One region of the Eubacterium sp. 3_1_31 genome, then DNA from elsewhere that is predicted to be linked to it. Evidence: a T-box and tRNA genes for the amino acid it is inferred to sense, from the RefSeq annotation. Region 1 holds a T-box; the other holds one or more tRNA genes.

The links. A T-box is a leader RNA that pairs with one kind of tRNA and senses whether it is charged. The one in region 1 lies ahead of ileS (isoleucine--tRNA ligase), so its partner is inferred to be a tRNA-Ile.
Region 2: it encodes a tRNA-Ile, which carries the amino acid that the T-box ahead of ileS (isoleucine--tRNA ligase) is inferred to sense. The anticodon was not compared.

What each region holds. Positions count from the first base shown of each region.
Region 1 is NZ_CAXUBY010000005.1:96,271-106,078, forward strand. It holds gene thrS (threonine--tRNA ligase) at 1-1,047, shown strand, start outside; gene ACESSZ_RS03725 (hypothetical protein) at 1,044-1,982, shown strand; gene ACESSZ_RS03730 (NifB/NifX family molybdenum-iron cluster-binding protein) at 1,998-2,387, shown strand; gene ACESSZ_RS03735 (molecular chaperone GroES) at 2,675-2,941, shown strand; gene groL (chaperonin GroEL) at 2,969-4,588, shown strand; gene ACESSZ_RS03745 (cell division protein SepF) at 4,804-5,208, shown strand; gene ACESSZ_RS03750 (YlmH family RNA-binding protein) at 5,211-5,966, shown strand; gene ACESSZ_RS03755 (DivIVA domain-containing protein) at 5,980-6,444, shown strand; T-box leader at 6,441-6,649, shown strand; gene ileS (isoleucine--tRNA ligase) at 6,693-9,419, shown strand; gene ACESSZ_RS03765 (TrmH family RNA methyltransferase) at 9,685-9,808, shown strand, end outside.
Region 2 is NZ_CAXUBY010000011.1:46,872-56,679, reverse strand. It holds gene ACESSZ_RS06515 (V-type ATP synthase subunit I) at 1-181, shown strand, start outside; gene ACESSZ_RS06510 (ATP synthase subunit C) at 195-638, shown strand; gene ACESSZ_RS06505 (V-type ATP synthase subunit F) at 996-1,304, shown strand; gene ACESSZ_RS06500 (V-type ATP synthase subunit E) at 1,316-1,912, shown strand; gene ACESSZ_RS06495 (V-type ATP synthase subunit A) at 1,950-3,701, shown strand; gene ACESSZ_RS06490 (V-type ATP synthase subunit B) at 3,718-5,160, shown strand; gene ACESSZ_RS06485 (V-type ATP synthase subunit D) at 5,163-5,801, shown strand; tRNA gene ACESSZ_RS06480 (tRNA-Arg) at 5,969-6,045, shown strand; tRNA gene ACESSZ_RS06475 (tRNA-Pro) at 6,053-6,129, shown strand; tRNA gene ACESSZ_RS06470 (tRNA-Met) at 6,136-6,212, shown strand; tRNA gene ACESSZ_RS06465 (tRNA-Ile) at 6,225-6,301, shown strand; tRNA gene ACESSZ_RS06460 (tRNA-Ser) at 6,319-6,409, shown strand; tRNA gene ACESSZ_RS06455 (tRNA-Met) at 6,454-6,530, shown strand; tRNA gene ACESSZ_RS06450 (tRNA-Phe) at 6,534-6,609, shown strand; gene ACESSZ_RS06445 (RNA polymerase sigma factor) at 7,072-7,587, shown strand; gene ACESSZ_RS06440 (hypothetical protein) at 7,584-8,303, shown strand; gene ACESSZ_RS06435 (ATP-binding cassette domain-containing protein) at 8,293-9,186, shown strand; gene ACESSZ_RS06430 (ABC transporter permease) at 9,164-9,808, shown strand, end outside.

The DNA of each region.
Region 1 (9,808 bases):
AAATTTATCAAAACACCAATCATGATGAGCAAGGAATTATGGGAAGTAAGTGGACATTGGGCAAACTATAAAGAAAATATGTATACGACAATGGTGGATGATCGCGAATTTGCAATCAAGCCAATGAATTGTCCAGGGTCCTTATTAGTGTTTAAAAATGGTCTACATTCCTATAAAGATTTGCCACTGCGCATGGGAGAATTAGGGCAGGTACATCGCCATGAAGCCAGTGGAGCTTTAAATGGGCTATTCCGTGTTCGTACTTTTACGCAAGATGATGCTCACATTTTCATGCGCCCAGATCAAATTGAAAGTGAAGTAAAGGAATTGATCAACTTCATTGATCGCGTATACTCTATCTTTGGCTTATCCTATCGTATTGAATTATCGACACGTCCGGAAAAGAAATACATTGGAGATCTGGCAATTTGGGAAAAGAGTGAAAAAGCTCTTGCTGATGCATGTGTCAGTGCCGGTAAGGATTATAAAGTCAATCCAGGAGATGGTGCTTTCTATGGGCCAAAACTTGACTTCCATATCAAAGACTCCTTAGGAAGAGAATGGCAATGTGGAACGATTCAATTGGATATGAATCTACCTGAACGCTTTGATTTAACATATGTAGAAAAGGATGGCACGAAAGTGCGACCTGTTATGCTGCATCGTGTTATATTTGGATCAATTGAACGTTTTATTGGTATTTTGATCGAGCATTATGCAGGACATTTCCCTACATGGTTGGCACCAACTCAAGTCATGGTCGTTCCGGTACATTATGAACGTCATGCGCAAGCTGCAAATGCTATAAATGAAAAATTGTTAGCGATGGGATTTAGGAGCAAATCAGATGCACGAAATGAGAAATTGGGGTATCGTATAAGAGAAGCACAGCTTGCTAAAATTCCTTATCAGCTTGTTATTGGTGATGGAGAAGTAGAAGCTAATACAGTTACGGTACGTCGTGCACAAAGTAAGGAATCTGTGACAATGCCGGTAGAAGAATTTATCGCTAAGCTGAGTGCTGAAGTGAAGGAGAAACGTTTATGAAATTATTGAAGGGATTACTGGCAGGTGTCATGGCTTTGTCTTTAAGTGCCTGTGCAAGTAATGATGACACAAAAAAAGAGGAAGCAAAAACAGAACCGATTAAGGTACTGGCGCCTTTAGGGGCAACTAGTTTATCATTGTTAGGATTATACGGTGATAAAAATGTGAGTGTTGACACCGTTGACGGTACAAGTGTCATCAGTGCAGAAATTGCTAAGGAAGATGGAGAATATGATGCTATCATCGCACCTATTAATTTAGGAGCTGCATTATTATCAAAAGGAAAAAGTCAATATAGGTTAGACAGTGTCGTAACCTGGGGTAATTTATATGTTGTTGGAACTGATGAAAAAGCTTTAACAGAAACAGGAATGTTTGCGGCTTTTGGAGAAAAAGCGGTGCCACAGAAAGTTTTTATGGCTAGCTTGGATGTGAAAAGCATAAAACCTGAAATCACTTATTTTGCTTCTGTGAATGAAGTACAACAACAATTATTAAGTAAGAAAGCAAATGTCGGGTTGATGGCTGAACCTGCTGCTACAGCAACCATTGCTAAAGCAAAAGAAAAAGGAATAACTTTAAAGGTTTTAAAAGATTTACAAAAAGAGTACCAAAATAAAAATAATACAAAGAGTGCGGGATATCCACAAGCAGCGTTATTTGTAAAAAAAGGTTCAGAGGATAAAGTAAAGAAATATATTGAAACAGCTACAACGTTTGCTAATGAAACAAGTAAAAAGGATGAAACGGCGATTAGCAAAGCAGTAGAAACGGCAACTCCAGAGAAATTAGGTATTCCAAATGCACAGATTGCGGTTAAGACATGGCCTCGTCTGAATATTAACTATGTTAAAGCGGCAACTGTAAAAGAAGATATTGCTACATTCTTAAAGCAATTTAATATTTCTATCAATGATGATGCATATACGAAATAATTTGAGGTGATGAAGATGAAATATGCAATAACTTATGAAAATCATATGGTATTCCAACACTTTGGGAAATGCCCTGCTTTTCTACTTGTTGATATAGAAGATGGCATAATTGTAAGAAAAGAACTTCTTAGCGCTAATGGGAGCGGTCATGGTGCGCTAGTTACACTGATTCAAGAAGCTGGTGTTGATGTATTAGTATGTGGTGGTATCGGTCAAGGCGCACGTGATGCGTTAGCTAAAGCTCATATAGCTTTAATTGGTGGTGCCAGTGGAAATGTTGATGAAATTGTAGAACAGTTAAAGAAGGGAACACTACAGGATGATCCCAATGGTAAATGTAACCATCATCATGAGGAAGGTAATCACGATTGTGGTAATCATGATTGTGGATCTCATACGCACTAAGCTCGCTTATATGCGAGCTTTTTTCAATTACTAGTTATCATAGCTTTGTTTTAACTTGTCGTAAAATGAAATTGATAAAGGAAGCACTCTTATCACAGCATATAAATAAAGCTTTTTACGTATAATGTGACTGTCGTTTGCAAAGCTGCTTAATGTTTATAAATCACCAGCTAAAAAAATATGAACTTTTTTTAGCATTCCTATTGCCAAAGTGCTAAAAGTGAGTATAATATAGGGTGTTAGCAGTTATGAACTGCGAGTGCTAAAACTTAAAGGAGGAATCTTAGATGTTAAAGCCATTACACAAAAACGTGATTTTAAAGAAGGAAAAAGCCGAAAAGGAAACAAAAACGGCAAGTGGAATTATCCTGACAGATAACAGTAAAAACAAACCAAGTTATGCTACTGTAGTAGCGATTGGACCAGAAAGTGAAGCAGAAATTAAAGTTGATGATAAGGTTGTATACAAAGAATATTCTGGTACAGATGTGAAATTAGATGAAGAAGAATTCATCATCGTAGAAGATGAAGATATTTTAGCAGTCATTGCGTAAGATAAAAACAAACAGGAGGTAATGAACATGGCAAAAGAAGTACGTTTTTCAAAAGATGCAAGAAATGCAATGTTAGCAGGTGTGAATACACTGGCTGATGCAGTACGTGTAACTTTAGGTCCTAAAGGACGTAATGTCGTTTTAGAAAAAGAATTTGGATCACCATTAATCACAAATGACGGTGTTTCTATTGCAAAAGAAATTGAATTAGAAGATAAGTTTGAAAATATGGGTGCGAAATTAGTTTATGAAGTAGCCAATAAAACAAACGATACTGCTGGTGATGGTACAACAACAGCAACCATCTTAGCACAAAGCATGATTAGCAACGGTTTGCGTCAGGTAGAAAAAGGTGCAAATCCTGTATTAATGCGTGAAGGTATTGAATATGCTAGCAAGGAAGTGGCAAATCATATTCTAGATAAGAGTCGTAAAATAGAAACAAACAGTGATATTGCCAGTGTTGCGGCTATTTCCAGCGGCAGTAAAGAAGTTGGTGAAATCATTGCTAAAGCAATGGATAAAGTTGGCCGTAATGGTGTTATCTCTGTTGATGAATCTAATGGATTTGATACAGAATTAGAAATCAGTGAAGGTATGCAGTACGATAAAGGATACGTTTCTCCATATATGGTAAGTGATCATGAGAAAATGGAAGCAGTCTTAGAAAATGCTTTTGTTATGGTAACTGACCAGAAAATCAATAATGTGCAAGAAGTGCTTCCAGTATTAGAACAGGTAGTGCAGTCCAATAAACCATTGTTGATCATTGCAGATGATGTTGAAAATGAAGTAACTTCTACTTTGGTTGTCAATAAACTGCGTGGTACATTTAATGTAGTTGCTACGAAAGCTCCTGGTTTTGGTGATAATCAGAAAGAAATTTTGAAAGATATTGCAGTGTTAACAGGTGCTACATTCTATTCAAAAGATTTGAACATGGAATTAAAAGACATGAAATTGGAAGAATTAGGTAGCGTGAAGAAAGCAGTTATTACAAAAGATAATACAACAATGATTGGCGGAAATGGCAATAAAGATGAAATTACAGCTCGTATTGCTGAAGTACGCGCACAGATGGAAAACTGTAAGAGCGATTATGATAAAAAACGCTATGCAGAACGTTTAGGTAAGTTAAGCGATGGCGTTGCTATCATTAAGGTTGGTGCAACTACAGAAAGTGAACTGAAAGAAAAGAAACTGCGTATTGAAGATGCATTGAACGCAACGCGTGCTGCTGTTGCAGAAGGTATCGTAATTGGCGGTGGTGCTGCTTTGGTTGAAGCTTATGTGGCTTTAAAAGATCAGTTGAAATCAGATATCGTCGATGTACAGAAAGGTATTAAGGTAGTCATGGATGCGTTATTAGCACCTATTGCACAGATTGCCGAAAATGCTGGTTATAACGCTGAAGAAATCGTCGAACACCAGAAAGGTGCTGAGGCGAATATGGGCTTTGATGCAAAATACGGCAAGTGGGTGAATATGTTTGAAGAAGGTATTATTGACCCAACAAAAGTAACAAGAAGTGCATTGTTGAATGCTGCAAGTATTTCTGCATTATTCTTAACAACAGAGGCAGGCGTTGCTGCTATCAAAGAAAAAGAAGCGCCTATGCCACCAATGCCACAAGGCGGAATGTATTAATATTAAAGAGCAGCTGCTATCCTGCAGCTGCTTTTCTTAAATACCCTAAGTTTATAGTAAGCTTTTTTAGGTGCTTTAAGTTCTGTCTGTAGAAATTTGTCAATGAATGACGAAAATGAGATTCCAATTATGAAGAATCACTTAAATTACACAAAAAACTTTTTCTTAATGCACATTTGTGCTAAAATATAAGTAATGTATAGGAGGTATGCTACATGAGCATCGGTCAGAAATTCAAAGAGTTTATTGCACCAATGGATGAAGATGATGTTTTGGAAGTGGAACAGGAAGAAGAAAGTCCTTCTCTTTCCGAATATGAACAGCCAAAATCCAAAGCTATAAATCGTTTGCCTGGCGACACAAAAATGGTATTGTTTGAACCTCGTTCATTTGATGAGGCAGAAGAAGTCGCTAAACGTTTAAAAGAGAATAAAGCAGCGGTCGTTAACTTACATAAACTGCAAAGAGATTATGCACAAAGAACCATCGATTTCTTAACAGGTGTTATTTTCGCACTGGATGGAACCATTCAAAAGATTGGACATAATGTTATTCTGTGTGCTCCAAGAAATGTTGCTGTTCACGGAGAAATTAATCTGGATGCCAGTGAAGAGGACTAGCATTGCCAATTCATTTTGAACATTATAGGGGTAATGAAAAATTCGTAAAGCGTATTTATGATCTGATAGATCTGATGGAACGCCGCCGTCGAATTGTCGTTACTCCATTTTTTGCGCCTGATGAATGTAACATCTGCGATGCTATTTTAGGGCATCAGATACCGTATGGAAAATCCGGAGGTTATCAAGGTGCAGAACGTTGTCGCTATGCACTTTTACCTTATGAAGATGAACTGGCTGATTTAAAAATAACGATTCTCAAGGCGACTTATTCACCGCAATTTGGTAAGCTTGCACATCCAGATGTTTTAGGGGCAATTCTCAATCTTGGTATTGAACGGGAAAAAATCGGTGACTTAATTGTAAAAGATAATGAACTTATCATTTTTGTAGATGAAGAAATCGAAAATTATATCGTGTGTAATTTGACACGCATTAAACGAAGCAATGTGCATTTTAAACGTTATGAAGGTGAAGTCACTTATGAGCCAAAAATACGGTATGAGCATAAAATCGTATCGAGCCTACGTTTAGATGTACTTGTATCAAGCTTTGCAAATATTTCAAGGAAGAAAGCGCAGGAGCTGATACGTGCAGGACTTGTAAAAGTTAATCATGTAATACTTGAAGAAACTTCCTATTTATGCAATAATAATAGTGCTATTTCCATTCGTGGACATGGACGTTTTTACTTCAAGGAAATTGTGAAAACGACCAAAAAGGATCATTTGGTGATTCTGGCGGGCAAGTATCAGTAGATAGGGTGATGGTATGGACAAACGTATATTTGATACGATGAAAAACGGCTACAACCGTTATCAGGTCGATGATTACATGCAGACGCAAAAGCTCCAAATGGATGCCTTGCAGAAAAAACTGGAAAGTGTAAATCGTGAGCTTGAAATGTTGCGTCAGGAAAAAAAGGTGCTTGAGAATGAGTATCGGAAATTGAATGACAATCTGCATATCAAGGAAAGTGCTGCCAGTGAAATGGCACGTATGGCAATGAAAGAGGCGAATATGATCGTCGACACGGCGAATCAGAATGCAGATACGATTATCAAAGAAGCATTGATGATGGCACGAGGTATTCTGATGGAAATTGCCCGTTTGGGTGATGAGGCTAATGATATGAAAAGCAGTATGAAAGAAGAGCTGCACAAGATTGAGGAAGCGTTGGACGATTTTGAAACACCGGCGATTCCAAAGATGGATTTATTAAAAAAAGAATTATAAAAGCGAAGAAAAAGACATGTTTCTTATCGGTGGATGCAAAGAGAACAGGCGGTTGGTGGAAGTCCTGTGTGAAGCGAAAAGAAAAATCACTTTGGAGCTTATCATCTGAAAACAGTAAGATGATACGGTTACAGCCGTTATCTGTTTGAGTGCTATTTTGATAAGAAATAGAACTAAGGTGGTACCACGTTCACGCGTCCTTAGACAAGGAAGCGTGTTTTTTTTGTTTATGTTAGGAGGAAAATGATATGGAATACAAAGAAACATTATTGATGCCAAAAACAAAGTTTGAAATGCGTGGAAAACTTCCAAGCAAAGAACCAGGATTTCAAAAACGCTGGAAGGAACAAAACATTTATGAAAAGATGTTAAAGAAACGGGAAGGCTGTGAACCATTTGTTTTACACGATGGTCCTCCATATGCCAACGGAGACATCCATCTGGGTCATGCCTTAAATAAAATTTTAAAGGATGTTATCATCCGTTCAAAATTTATGGATGGCTATAAAGTGCCTTATATTCCAGGATGGGATACGCATGGTCTTCCTATTGAAACGGCTATCCAGAAATTAGGACACAATCGTAAAGAAATGGAATTGGCGGATTTCCGTAAACTTTGCTATAACTATGCAATGGAACAAGTAGAAAAACAAAAAGCCGGCTTTTTATCTTTGGGGGTTGTTGGTGATTATGATCATCCTTATATCACTTTAACAAAAGAATTTGAAGCCCATCAAATTGAAATTTTTGGTAAGATGGCAATGAATGGCTTGATTTATAAAGGGTTAAAACCGGTTTACTGGAGCCCATCCAGTGAAACGGCATTGGCAGAAGCTGAAATAGAATATAAAGATGTTAAATCTCCTACGATCTTTGTGAAATTTCCAGTAAAAGATGGTAAAGGAATTTTAGACACTGATACTAGTTTTGTCATCTGGACAACAACGCCTTGGACTATTCCAGCAAACCTTGCAATTTGCTTGAATAAAGATTATACTTATGCGCTTGTGAATAGTGAAAAAGGTAAGCTGATCGTATTAGAAGAATTAGTAGATGCACTATGGGAAAAGTTCGGTTTACAAGAAAAGCAATTGTTGAAGACATTTAAGGGTAGTGAATTAGAAATGATCACTTGCCAACATCCTTTATATGATCGTGAATCATTAATTATTTTAGGTGATCATGTTACTGCTGATGCAGGTACCGGTTGTGTACACACAGCTCCAGGCTTTGGTGCAGATGACTTCTTTGTTGGCCAGAAATATGGGTTACCAGCCTATTGCAATGTTGATGAGCATGGCTGCATGATGAGTGATGCCGGGGAATGGTTAGCTGGACAATACGTAGATGATGCTAATAAGACAGTAACACAAAAGCTTGATGAAATCGGGGCTTTATTGAAGTTAGAATTCATTACTCATTCATATCCACACGATTGGAGAACCAAAAAACCAATCATTTTCCGTGCTACTACGCAGTGGTTCGCTTCTATTGATAAAATTCGTGATCAGTTGCTTGAAGAAATTGACAATGTAGATTGGATTCCTAAGTGGGGTCAGCAACGTATGCATAATATGATTGCAGATCGTGGTGACTGGTGTATATCACGTCAACGTGCATGGGGTGTTCCAATTCCAATTTTCTATGCGGAAGATGATACACCTATTATGGATCAGACAGTATTTGACCATGTGGCGGGTTTATTCAAGGAATTTGGCTCTAATATCTGGTTTGAAAAAGAGGCAAAAGATTTATTGCCAGAAGGTTATACCCATCCTGGTTCTCCAAATGGTGTTTTCCGTAAAGAAACGGATACCATGGATGTTTGGTTTGATTCCGGAAGCTCGCATACCGGCGCCATGGTGGAACGCGGTTTAGGTTATCCCGCTGATCTATATTTTGAAGGCAGCGATCAGTATCGTGGTTGGTTCAACTCTTCTTTGATCATTGGTACGGCAGTTCATGGACATTCTCCATATAAACAAGTATTAAGCCATGGATTCGTCATGGATGGTAAAGGTGTGAAAATGAGCAAATCACAATGGAATGCCGTAGCACCTGGAGAAATTACAAAGAAATATGGAGCTGATATTTTACGTTTATGGGCGGCAAGTGTAGATTATCAGGGAGATTGTAGTATGTCTGATGAGATATTAAAACAAATCAGTGAAAATTATCGTAAGGTACGTAATACTTTCCGTTTCTTGTTGGCTAATATTGATGGCGAAAACGACTTTACTAAGGCTGATCTGGTAGATGTTAATACATTGCCTGCTTTGGATAAGTATATGTTAATCATGTTGGCAGATGTCTGTGAAAAGGTTAAAAAAGCATATGGAGAATATCGTTTTGCTGATGTGACAAGTATGCTGACCAATTTGATGACAAATGAATTCTCTGCTTACTATCTGGATTATACAAAAGATATCTTGTATATTGAAAAGAAAGATTCCAACAGAAGACGTCAGGTACAGACAGTTCTATATTATGCGGTAGATACGTTAGTGCGCTTATGGGCACCAATTTTGACACATACGGCAGAAGAAGTTAATGATTTCTTCCATACGGAAGAGGAAAGCATTCATTTGGGTGCGTTCCCGGTAGTACCGATTTTTGAAAATGCTGATGAAATTAAAGAAAAAGTAGCACGTTTAATGCTGATTCGTGCAGATGTCTTTAAAGCATTGGAAGAAGCACGTGCAGAAAAGATCATTGGTAAATCTTTGGAAGCACATGTAATAATCAATGTAAATGATGAAGACCGCGCTTTGATTGAAGAATATTGCGGTAATAAATTTAATCAATGGTTAATTGTTTCAAGAGTAAGCTTTTCCGTAGATGAGTTAAAAGCATATGAGGTTTGTCAAATTGCTGTTGAAAAATGTGAAGGGAAAGTATGCCCAAGATGCTGGAATATCACGGAATCAAATGCTGAAGATGGTTTATGTGAACGCTGTGCTGCGGTTTTAGAATAATCGATAAGGTTGTTTGTCAATTATGATAAACAGCCTTTTTTTTTACAGTTCTTTGGGTTGTTCTAGAGGAATCATTATTTTTATACGATTTTGACATTTTTATGTTAAAATAGATAAAAAGTATTCATGGCAATAAACATCCGAAACATGATGTTTATCTGAATGATTTAAGCCTTTATGAAAAGGCACAAGTTATTCAGAGGCTTAACAGATTTTAGATATTAAAAACTAGCAAATGAAATTAGAAGAATGAGGACAGAAAACTATGGAAATAACATCATTGACAAATACGAAAATCAAACAGTGGGCAAAATACAAAGAAAAAAAGTATCGAGATGCAGATCAAAAGTTTTTGATTGAGGGTGAGCATTTACTGCAAGAAGCGCATA
Region 2 (9,808 bases), on a different contig from region 1:
CATGATCATGGAAATGGCTGGCGGTATCGGCGGATTAGCTGTTGGTATTTTTGGGAATATTCTAGTTATGTGTTTGGAAGGACTGATTGTCGGTATCCAGGTACTGCGATTAGAATTTTATGAAATGTTCTCCCGTTACTTTACGGGAAATGGAATCGTGTTTAAAACACTGAACGATTAGGAGGAAATTTATTATGTTAAACGCATTTGAATTATTGTTGCCACTGATTTTGATCGTATTGATCTCTTTACCTTTGGTGAATGTATTTCGTGGAAAAAAGAGCGCATCAGTGGCCAAACGCCGCATGATTACGCATGTATGTTTCTTCTTTGCCATTCTGCTTGGAACAGTATTCTTTGCTGCTTCTAAGGCATATGCTGCGACACAGGATGATATTGCATTGAAGATGGCTGGCTCCATCGGTCAGGGTCTGGGCTTTATGGCAGCTGCTTTATCTACCGGACTTTCAGCATTAGGGGCTGGTATCGCCGTAGCTGCTGCAGCACCAGCTGCCATTGGTGCTTTCTCAGAAAATGAAAAGAACTTTGGTAAATCAATGATCTTTGTTGCCATGGGTGAAGGTGTTGCTATCTATGGTTTGTTGATTTCTATTATTATGATCTTCATGAAATTATAAATCTTGATGAAATTATAAATCATGATGAAATTCTAAATCTTGATAAATTATAAATCTTGATAAATTATAAATCTTGATGAAGTTCTAAATCATAATGAAGTTCTAAATCATAATGAAGTTCTAAATCATAATGAAGTTCTAAATCATAATGAAGTTCTAAATCATGGTGAAATTCTATACATGAAGAAATTCTAAATCATGATGATATTCTAAACTTATTTATACTGCCTTCACAATGCCTTTTCATATATAAAAGGAAGATGATTTCATCTTGTACCATATAGGATGAGACTACTTGTATTGTTGATGTAGGTCGTATAGAAAGTAATAAACAGCTGTAAGGAAAGGAGCTTTCCTATGAAATTTTACTTGCTCAGTGATAATATTGATACACAGATGGGATTGCGTCTGGCTGGTATTGAGGGTGTTGTTGTACATGAGCGCCATGAGGTGCTACAGGCTTTGGAAACAGCCATGCATATGGAAGATGTGGCCATTGTTTTAATGACAACCAAACTGATTCAGACATGTCCCGAAGTAATCTCTGAGTTGAAACTAAAACAAAAGAAACCGCTGATTGTTGAGATACCGGATCGTCATGGCTCCGCCAAAATTGGCGAAACAATTGATGGCTATGTATCCGAGGCAATCGGTGTGAAACTATGAGGTGTTGAGTGATGCTTGATGAAAAAATGAAACTGGAAGAATATTTTAAAGAAGAGATACAACGAGTCAGCGACATCCAGATCAGCGGTATTGAACGTGAAATCGAACAAATTCGCAAAAAGACAATCGCCTCTTTGGAACAAAGTGCCCAAACTGAGGCCGGTATGCTGAGAGAAACAGAATTGCGTGAAAAGCAAAGTGAGCATGCCATTGCTTTAAGCCGTTTGCATGAAGATACTAACCGTAAGCTGATGGCAAAGCGTAAAGAGCTGAATGAGGCTGTTTTTGATGAGGTAAAACAACGTATGCTTGCTTATTGTGAAAGTGAAGCATATAAAACAATGCTGTTGGATAAGCTTGATAAACTGGCAGAACATGCACAGGAGCATGCGGTTTTGCATATGGCGAAAAAAGATGAACGTTATCTGAAAATGTTATGTGAACGATATGGTCATGGGTGTGTCGGTGAAGTGGATGCCAGTATCAGCATTGGTGGATTCTTGCTTGCTTGTGAAGATAGCGGCATTGTCATTGATGAAACATTTGATACGGCAATTGAGGAACAACGCAGCTGGTTCTATACAAATTCAGGATTATTTATAAAATAACATGTGAATGTAAATTTCGCATGATCGAGGTGATAATGTGAGTGAAAATGTAATCTATTCCATCAACGGGCCAGTTGTAAAGGTGAAAGATTCAACCGATTTCTCTATGATGGAGAAGGTGTTCGTCGGTCATCAGCGTCTGATGGGAGAAGTAATATCCATCAGCCGTGAGGCTACGGTCATTCAGGTATATGAATCAACGACTGGATTGAAACCAGGAGAGCCGGTAGAACCTACCGGAAGTCCGATTTCAGTAACACTGGGACCGGGAATTTTAAGAAATATCTTTGATGGAATTGAACGTCCATTAAAGGAAATTGCCAAACAATCGGGTGCCTTTATCGCAACCGGAAGTGATGTGGCTAGCTTAGATGAAGAAGTTTTGTGGGATGTTACCATGAAGGTAAAGGTCGGTGATCATGTCATAGGCGGACAGATTTTTGCGACGGTGCCAGAAACGCCATTGATCGAACATCGCTGTATGATTCCGCCAACACTGGAAGGTGAGGTTATTGAAACAGTTTCGAATGGTCAATATAACATTTTGACATGTATTGCCAAAGTGGCAGATGCACAAGGAGAGGTACATGAGCTGACCTTATGTCAGAAATGGCCTATCAAAACGGCACGTCCAGTGAAACGACGTTTGCCAATCAGCGTACCGTTGATTACCGGTCAACGTATTTTTGATACCCTATTTCCAATCGCCAAAGGAGGAACAGCCGCAATTCCAGGCGGTTTCGGTACCGGAAAAACGATGACACAGCATCAATTGGCAAAATGGTGTGATGCGGATATCATTGTGTATGTCGGCTGTGGAGAACGTGGTAATGAGATGACGCAGGTTTTAGAGGAATTCTCGGAACTGATTGATCCAAAATCTAATCGTCCGCTGACCGATCGTACCGTCTTGATTGCCAATACGTCTAATATGCCAGTCGCTGCACGTGAAGCTAGCATTTATACGGGTTTGACTTTGGCAGAATATTATCGTGATATGGGATATCATGTTGCTATTATGGCCGACTCTACTTCACGATGGGCAGAGGCATTGCGTGAAATCAGTGGACGTTTGGAAGAAATGCCGGCTGAAGAAGGTTTCCCAGCTTATCTGCCATCTCGTATTTCGCAGTTCTATGAACGTGCGGGCTATATGGAAACTTTGAATGATGCGACCGGTAGTGTGTCTATCATTGGGGCAGTATCTCCTCAGGGTAATGACTTTAGTGAACCGGTAACCCAGAATACCAAGCGATTTGTTCGTTGTTTCTGGGCTTTGGATAAATCTTTAGCATATGCGCGTCACTATTTTGCTATTAACTGGAATGAAAGCTATTCTGAATATGTAACAGATTTGTCACGCTGGTACAATAAAAATGTTGATCCGCGTTTCTTACGTGACCGTCAGGAAATCATGTCGTTATTAGCAGAGGAAACAAAATTAATGGAAATCGTTAAGCTGATTGGTAGCGATGTTTTACCAGAAGATCAAAAACTGGTAATTGAAATCTGTAAGGTTATTCGAGTTGGCTATCTACAACAGAATGCCTTTCATCAAGATGATACGTATGTGCCTTTAGAAAAACAGTTAAAGATGATGGATACAATCTTGTATTTATATCGTCGTTGTAAAGAGGTAATTACGACCGGTAAACCACTGCGTCTGGTAATGCAGCTTGGTTTATTTGATAAAGTTACAAAGATGAAATATGATGTGCCGAATGACAATATAGCATTGTTGGATGAGTATCCGACGATGATTGATTCTGCCATCAGCACCATAGCGTGAAGGAGGTAAATGTACAATGAGTCTACAATATGTAGGATTGCATGAAGTCAATGGACCTCTGATTTTTCTGGATCATGTGTTAGATGCCAGCTATGAGGAAATGGTAGAAATCAAGTGCAGTGATGGAACAACGCGTTTAGGTAAGGTCGTTCAGCTTGAGGGCGACAAGGCAGCAATTCAGGTATTTGAAGGTACAAATGGTTTATCACTAAAAAATACACGAACGAAATTCACAGGGCGGCCAATGGAACTAGCCTTATCAAAAGAAATACTTGGCCGAACGTTCAATGGTAGTGGACAGCCAATTGATGGCTTGGGTGAAATTTATGCGGAAAAGAGTATGGATATCAATGGACAGCCATTGAATCCAGTATCTCGAGTATATCCGCGAAATTATATAAATACCGGTATCAGCAGTATTGATGCCTTGATGACCTTGATTCGTGGGCAAAAACTGCCAATCTTCTCCGGCTCCGGTATGCCACATAACGAATTGGCAGTACAACTTGTAAAACAAGCAAAGATATCAGATGGAGATGGTAAAAATTTCTGTATCGTGTTTGCGGCCATGGGGGTAAAAAATGATGTGGCAGATTACTTTAAGCGTTCGTTTGAAGAGGCTGGTGTCATGGAAAAGGTTGTCATGTTTGTCAATCTAGCAAACGACCCAATCATAGAACGTACGTTAACACCACGTTGCGCGTTAACTGCCGCAGAGTATTTGGCGTATGAGCATGACATGCAGGTATTGGTTATCTTAACGGATATCACATCGTATTGTGAGGCACTGCGTGAGTTCTCTAGCAGTAAGGGTGAAATCCCAGGACGGAAAGGTTATCCGGGTTATCTGTATTCTGACTTGGCTTCCTTATATGAAAGAGCAGGAATCATTAAGGATGCAAAAGGTTCTGTGACACAGATTCCTATTCTGACGATGCCCAATGATGATATTACGCATCCAATTCCCGATTTGACTGGTTATATTACAGAAGGGCAAATCGTGTTAGATCGTAATCTGAATCAAATGGGAGTATATCCACCAGTAGGTGTCTTACCGTCTTTAAGCCGTTTGATGAAGGATGGCATAGGTGAGGGTTATACGCGTAAAGATCATTCTGATGTATCAAATCAGTTGTTTGCAGCATATGCCAAGGTACAGGATGCGCGTAGTCTGGCATCCGTTATCGGTGAGGATGAGTTAAGTGATGCAGATAAACAGTATATGGTATTTGGAAATCTATTTGAACAGTATTTCTTGAATCAAGGTTTTGAGGATAATCGAAGTATTGAAACAACCTTGGATTTAGGTTGGGATCTGATTTCTGTCTTACCTAAAGCGGAACTAGATCGTGTAGATAACGAGGTGTTGGAGAAGTTTTATGATCACAAACGTGCTGTGAAACGTTTCAACATCAAAGAGGAACCAATTATCCGTGAACTGGCGAATGAGGGTGAGTAGTCATGGCAAATAAACAGGTATTTCCTACGAAGGGAAATCTGATTGCGACGAAAAAGTCGAATGCGCTGGCTCATATGGGATATGAGCTTATGGATCGTAAACGGAATATTTTAACGCGTGAAATGATGGGTTTACTGGATGATGTCAAAATGTTACGTGATGAAATAACTGAGACTTATCAACGTGCATATGCGGCTTTACAGCAAGCGAATATGACGTTGGGTGTTATCAGTGATCTGGTTGAAGCAGTTCCTATCGATAATGGTATACATGTGAGTTATCGCAGTGTCATGGGTGTTGAAATTCCTAAGATTTCTTATGATAAGCCGGATTATACTTTGAGTTATGGTTTAGAACATGCGAATTCTAAATTGGATTATGCGTATCGCTGCTTTTATCGTGTGAAGGAGCTGACCGTTGTTTTGGCGGAGGTTGAGAATAGTGTTTATCGCTTGGCAAATGCTATTCGCAAGGCGCAAAAGCGAGCAAATGCGTTGAAGAATATCGTGATACCGGATTTTGAAGGAAATATTAAATTCATTAGTGATGCGTTAGAGGAAAAAGAGCGCGAAGAGTTTTCTCGACAGAAGGTTATTAAAGCAACGAAAGATAAAAAAAGTAGTCAGGAACGGCCTTTGTAGCTGTTCCTGATGATGTTAAAATGCTTTAAATAAAGGGTTTTAAAAGAGCCGTAAAAAGATTCAAAAAAGTTTTTAAAAAATTGAAAAAAACACTTGCATAAGTAGGAATTATTTGTTATTATATTAGGGCACTGATGAAGTGCAAAAGAAAAAATGGTTTCATAAATGCGCCCATAGCTCAACTGGATAGAGCGTTTGACTACGGATCAAAAGGTTGCGGGTTCGATTCCTACTGGGCGCGCCATTTATATCGGGATGTAGCACAGCTTGGTAGTGCACTTGATTTGGGATCAAGGGGTCGCAGGTTCAAATCCTGTCATCCCGACCATTATTTGGCTGGGTAGCTTAGTTGGCTAGAGCATCCGGTTCATACCCGGAAGGTCGCGAGTTCGAGTCTCGCCCCCGCCACCAATTTGGCTAAATGGACCCTTAGCTCAGTTGGTTAGAGCAGCCGGCTCATAACCGGTCGGTCGTAGGTTCGAGTCCTACAGGGTCCACCAAAATAAAACTATATTTTGGAGGAATACCCAAGTGGTTGAAGGGTCCGGTCTTGAAAACCGGTAGGTCGGGAAACTGGCGCCTGGGTTCGAATCCCAGTTCCTCCGCCATTACGTTATTCAAATATGTGAAAACCGAATCGCTCATTAAACATCGCGGGGTAGAGCAGCCTGGTAGCTCGTCGGGCTCATAACCCGGAGGTCGTTGGTTCAAATCCTTCCCCCGCAACCAAATGGTCCCGTAGCTCAGTCGGTAGAGCAACGGACTGAAAATCCGTGTGTCGTTGGTTCAATTCCGACCGGGACCACCATTTGAATAACTGGCCGTCTCTAGATGAGGCGGTTTTTTTTGTGTGGAATTGAACATTCGGATATGTCCGTTGCTTACATTCCTCATTAACGTCTATTCGAAAAAGTGGCGGGGGAAGGATGCAACATGCACGTGAGGGCTGCTCTGCCTGTACAATGGCGGAGAAATAAACCTACCGGTTTTCCAATCATGAACATGTTACTTGGGTATGACGTGGCGGGGGCTATTTTCATAACGTTCCCGCGACCTTGCTTACCCGTATGGATGACAGGATGAACGCAATTTTATGCTCAATTGATCTCGTCAAGTGCACTTCGTTCCTAACAGGGTAGTCAAACGCACATCCATAATCGTACACACCTTATTGTATTTCAAAATAGGCGTTACTACGACACGCATAAAAAAAACGATTAAAAGAAAACTTTTTTTCTGATTTATCAGTTAACTATATGAGGAGGCTGCTATGAAAGAACATACAATCATAGAACACATACGACATGGCGATGTGAATGCACTCGATACGTTGATCCGTCAATATTATCCACAGATATATTCCTATGTCTATGCACGTGTCAAACATCGTGATATTGCAGCAGATATTACACAAGAAGTCTTTATCCGTTTCACACAACATATTGACTCCTACACCTTTCAAGGAAAAACCAAACAATATTTACTAAGAATTGCCATCAATCAGTGCAATAGTTGGTATGCGAAATACAAAGAAATAGCATTGCCGGATGATTTGGAAATTGCTGATGAAAAAACAGAAGATACATACGATCGACAACGATTGATTTTTTATCTTAACAAATTGCCGGATGAACAAAAAGATGTATTATTGTTAAAATACTTTGAACAATTAAAAAGTAAAGAGATTGCAACATTACTAAACATTAGTGAATCTACGGTAAAAACGCGTGTTCGTTTGGGCTTAAAAAAACTTAAAACGTATATGAAAAAGGAGGAATGGCTATGAGAATACATTGGAAAGAATTGCGGCAATATGATGAAAAGGCAATGGAAAAAACGATAGCGCAATGCCAAACACTAATGAAACACAAAGAAAATTGGTTCGTCAGTAAAAAAACAGCCTATCGTCAATTTGCGAAATTAGAAATTAAACGTATAAGTGTAGTATATGGCTTCTTTTTACTCTGTTTACTATATTTTTTACTTTTTTCAGAACAAATGAAAATCGGAATCGTGTTGCTGTATTATCTGTTACTAGGGTCCTATTTTCTCTATCAATTATATGAATTTAAAAATAATGATATGGAAGAATTAATGCAGGCACTTCCAATTCATGAAGGTAAACGCTTTATCTTGCATATGTGTACGTTTCTTATTATACACCTCATTAGTTTTCTAAGCTTTTCAATAGTTGGCTATCTACGTATGGACATCTCCATGTTAGAAATCATGCAATTAGCCTTAATACCTTTATTCCTGGCACATGGTTGTATGTTGTTTTTCTTAAACAGAATCAAACGACTTTATACAGCTTTCATCAGCTATATAATATTATTTTTGTTCTTTAGCAATTTCTTTCATCCAATCTTGATTAACAGTAGTGCACTGCAGTTAGGTTGGATCCAAACACTTATTGTGTCATTGTTCTCTACCGTATTATTTCTGATTGCCGCATATCGATATGGCTTAAAATTACAAAGGAGGATTCATTATGGAGCTTAAGACACATCATCTCAGCAAATTTTATACAAAAGAAAAGGCAGCGGTTGCCGATGTGAATCTTGTTTTGCAAGAAGGTATTCATGCTTTATTAGGAGCAAATGGAAGCGGGAAGACAACACTTATGCGGATGTTGTGTGGTATTTTAAAACCAAGTGAAGGTATAGTTACCTTTAATGCTAAAAATATTATGGAAAATTATGAAGAATACATTCTTCATTTGGGCTATTTACCGCAAAATGCAGGATTTTATATGAATTTCACAGTAATTGAATTTCTCCAATATATTGCCGTATTAAAGTGTCTGGAAGCTGATTATGCAAAACGGAAAATTGATGAGCTATTGGAGTTATTACATCTAAAAGAACAGTCCAAAAAGAAATTGCGTCAATTATCTGGTGGTATGCTACAGCGTGTCGGTATTGCACAGAGCCTGTTAAACCATCCTAAGCTATTGATATTGGATGAGCCAAGCAGTGGCTTAGATCCTAAAGAGCGTATTGCCTTGCGGCAGCTATTATCGCGTTTAGCAAAAGATACTATTGTGATTCTTTCAACTCATATCGTCAGTGACATAGAAAATATAGCAGATGATATTTTGCTAATGAAAGAAGGGCATATTCTCTTCCAAAAGACAGTAACAGATACATTGCAAGAATTAAAAGGACACGTTTATGAATTATTAACAGCAGAAAATGAGCGAGAAATTATTGAAAAAAATTACACAGTAGTGAATTGTAAAAGAGTAAGTGAAGGTATCCTGTTTCGTTTGTTAAGTGACGATATGAAAGATAAGCGCTCAATTGTTGTAGAACCAACATTAGATGATGTATATTTATCTTATTTTCATGAGGAGGCTGAATATGTGGAAACTAATTTGTTATGAATGGAAAAAGTTAGCGAAAAGCCGTTCCAATTTATTGCTGTTCGTGGTGTTGTTAGCGGCCTGTGCTTACCAGATTAAAACGAATGTAACAACGGATATAAAAGACTATTATTTCGTATCCGATGAACATCTCGATGTGGTGAAAGAACAACAAAACTTTGCGAACAAAAGCTTTGAAGAGTTACAGAAACAGATGGGCGCCATCCATTACAATGAGATTGATCAAGAGCATTATAATTCTAGTCGTTCTTTGGATGAAAATTATATGAAGGTAACGTATGGTACACACTGGAAAGAACTTGTAAAGGCATATGAAGAGCACACTTTGACGCAAGAAATGTTGAATGATTGGAACGTTATGAGTCAAGATGATACCCAGCAACAGTCGATTGTAAGACTGGAAGATTTTACGATACATTATCTTTATACTGATGAAAGAGAGGTATCCGATCTTAAGGCAATGTTTCCAGATACGGTGATATTAACGAACCGTCAAGATTATCTTTATACCAAAGAAAAAGCTGAGCAAGGTTCCACACAGTGTTTTTTGAAAGAGTGTAATGGTTTTAATGCGATGTACTACGATACGTTAAATACCCGCTTTCTGAATGCGTCAAAGACC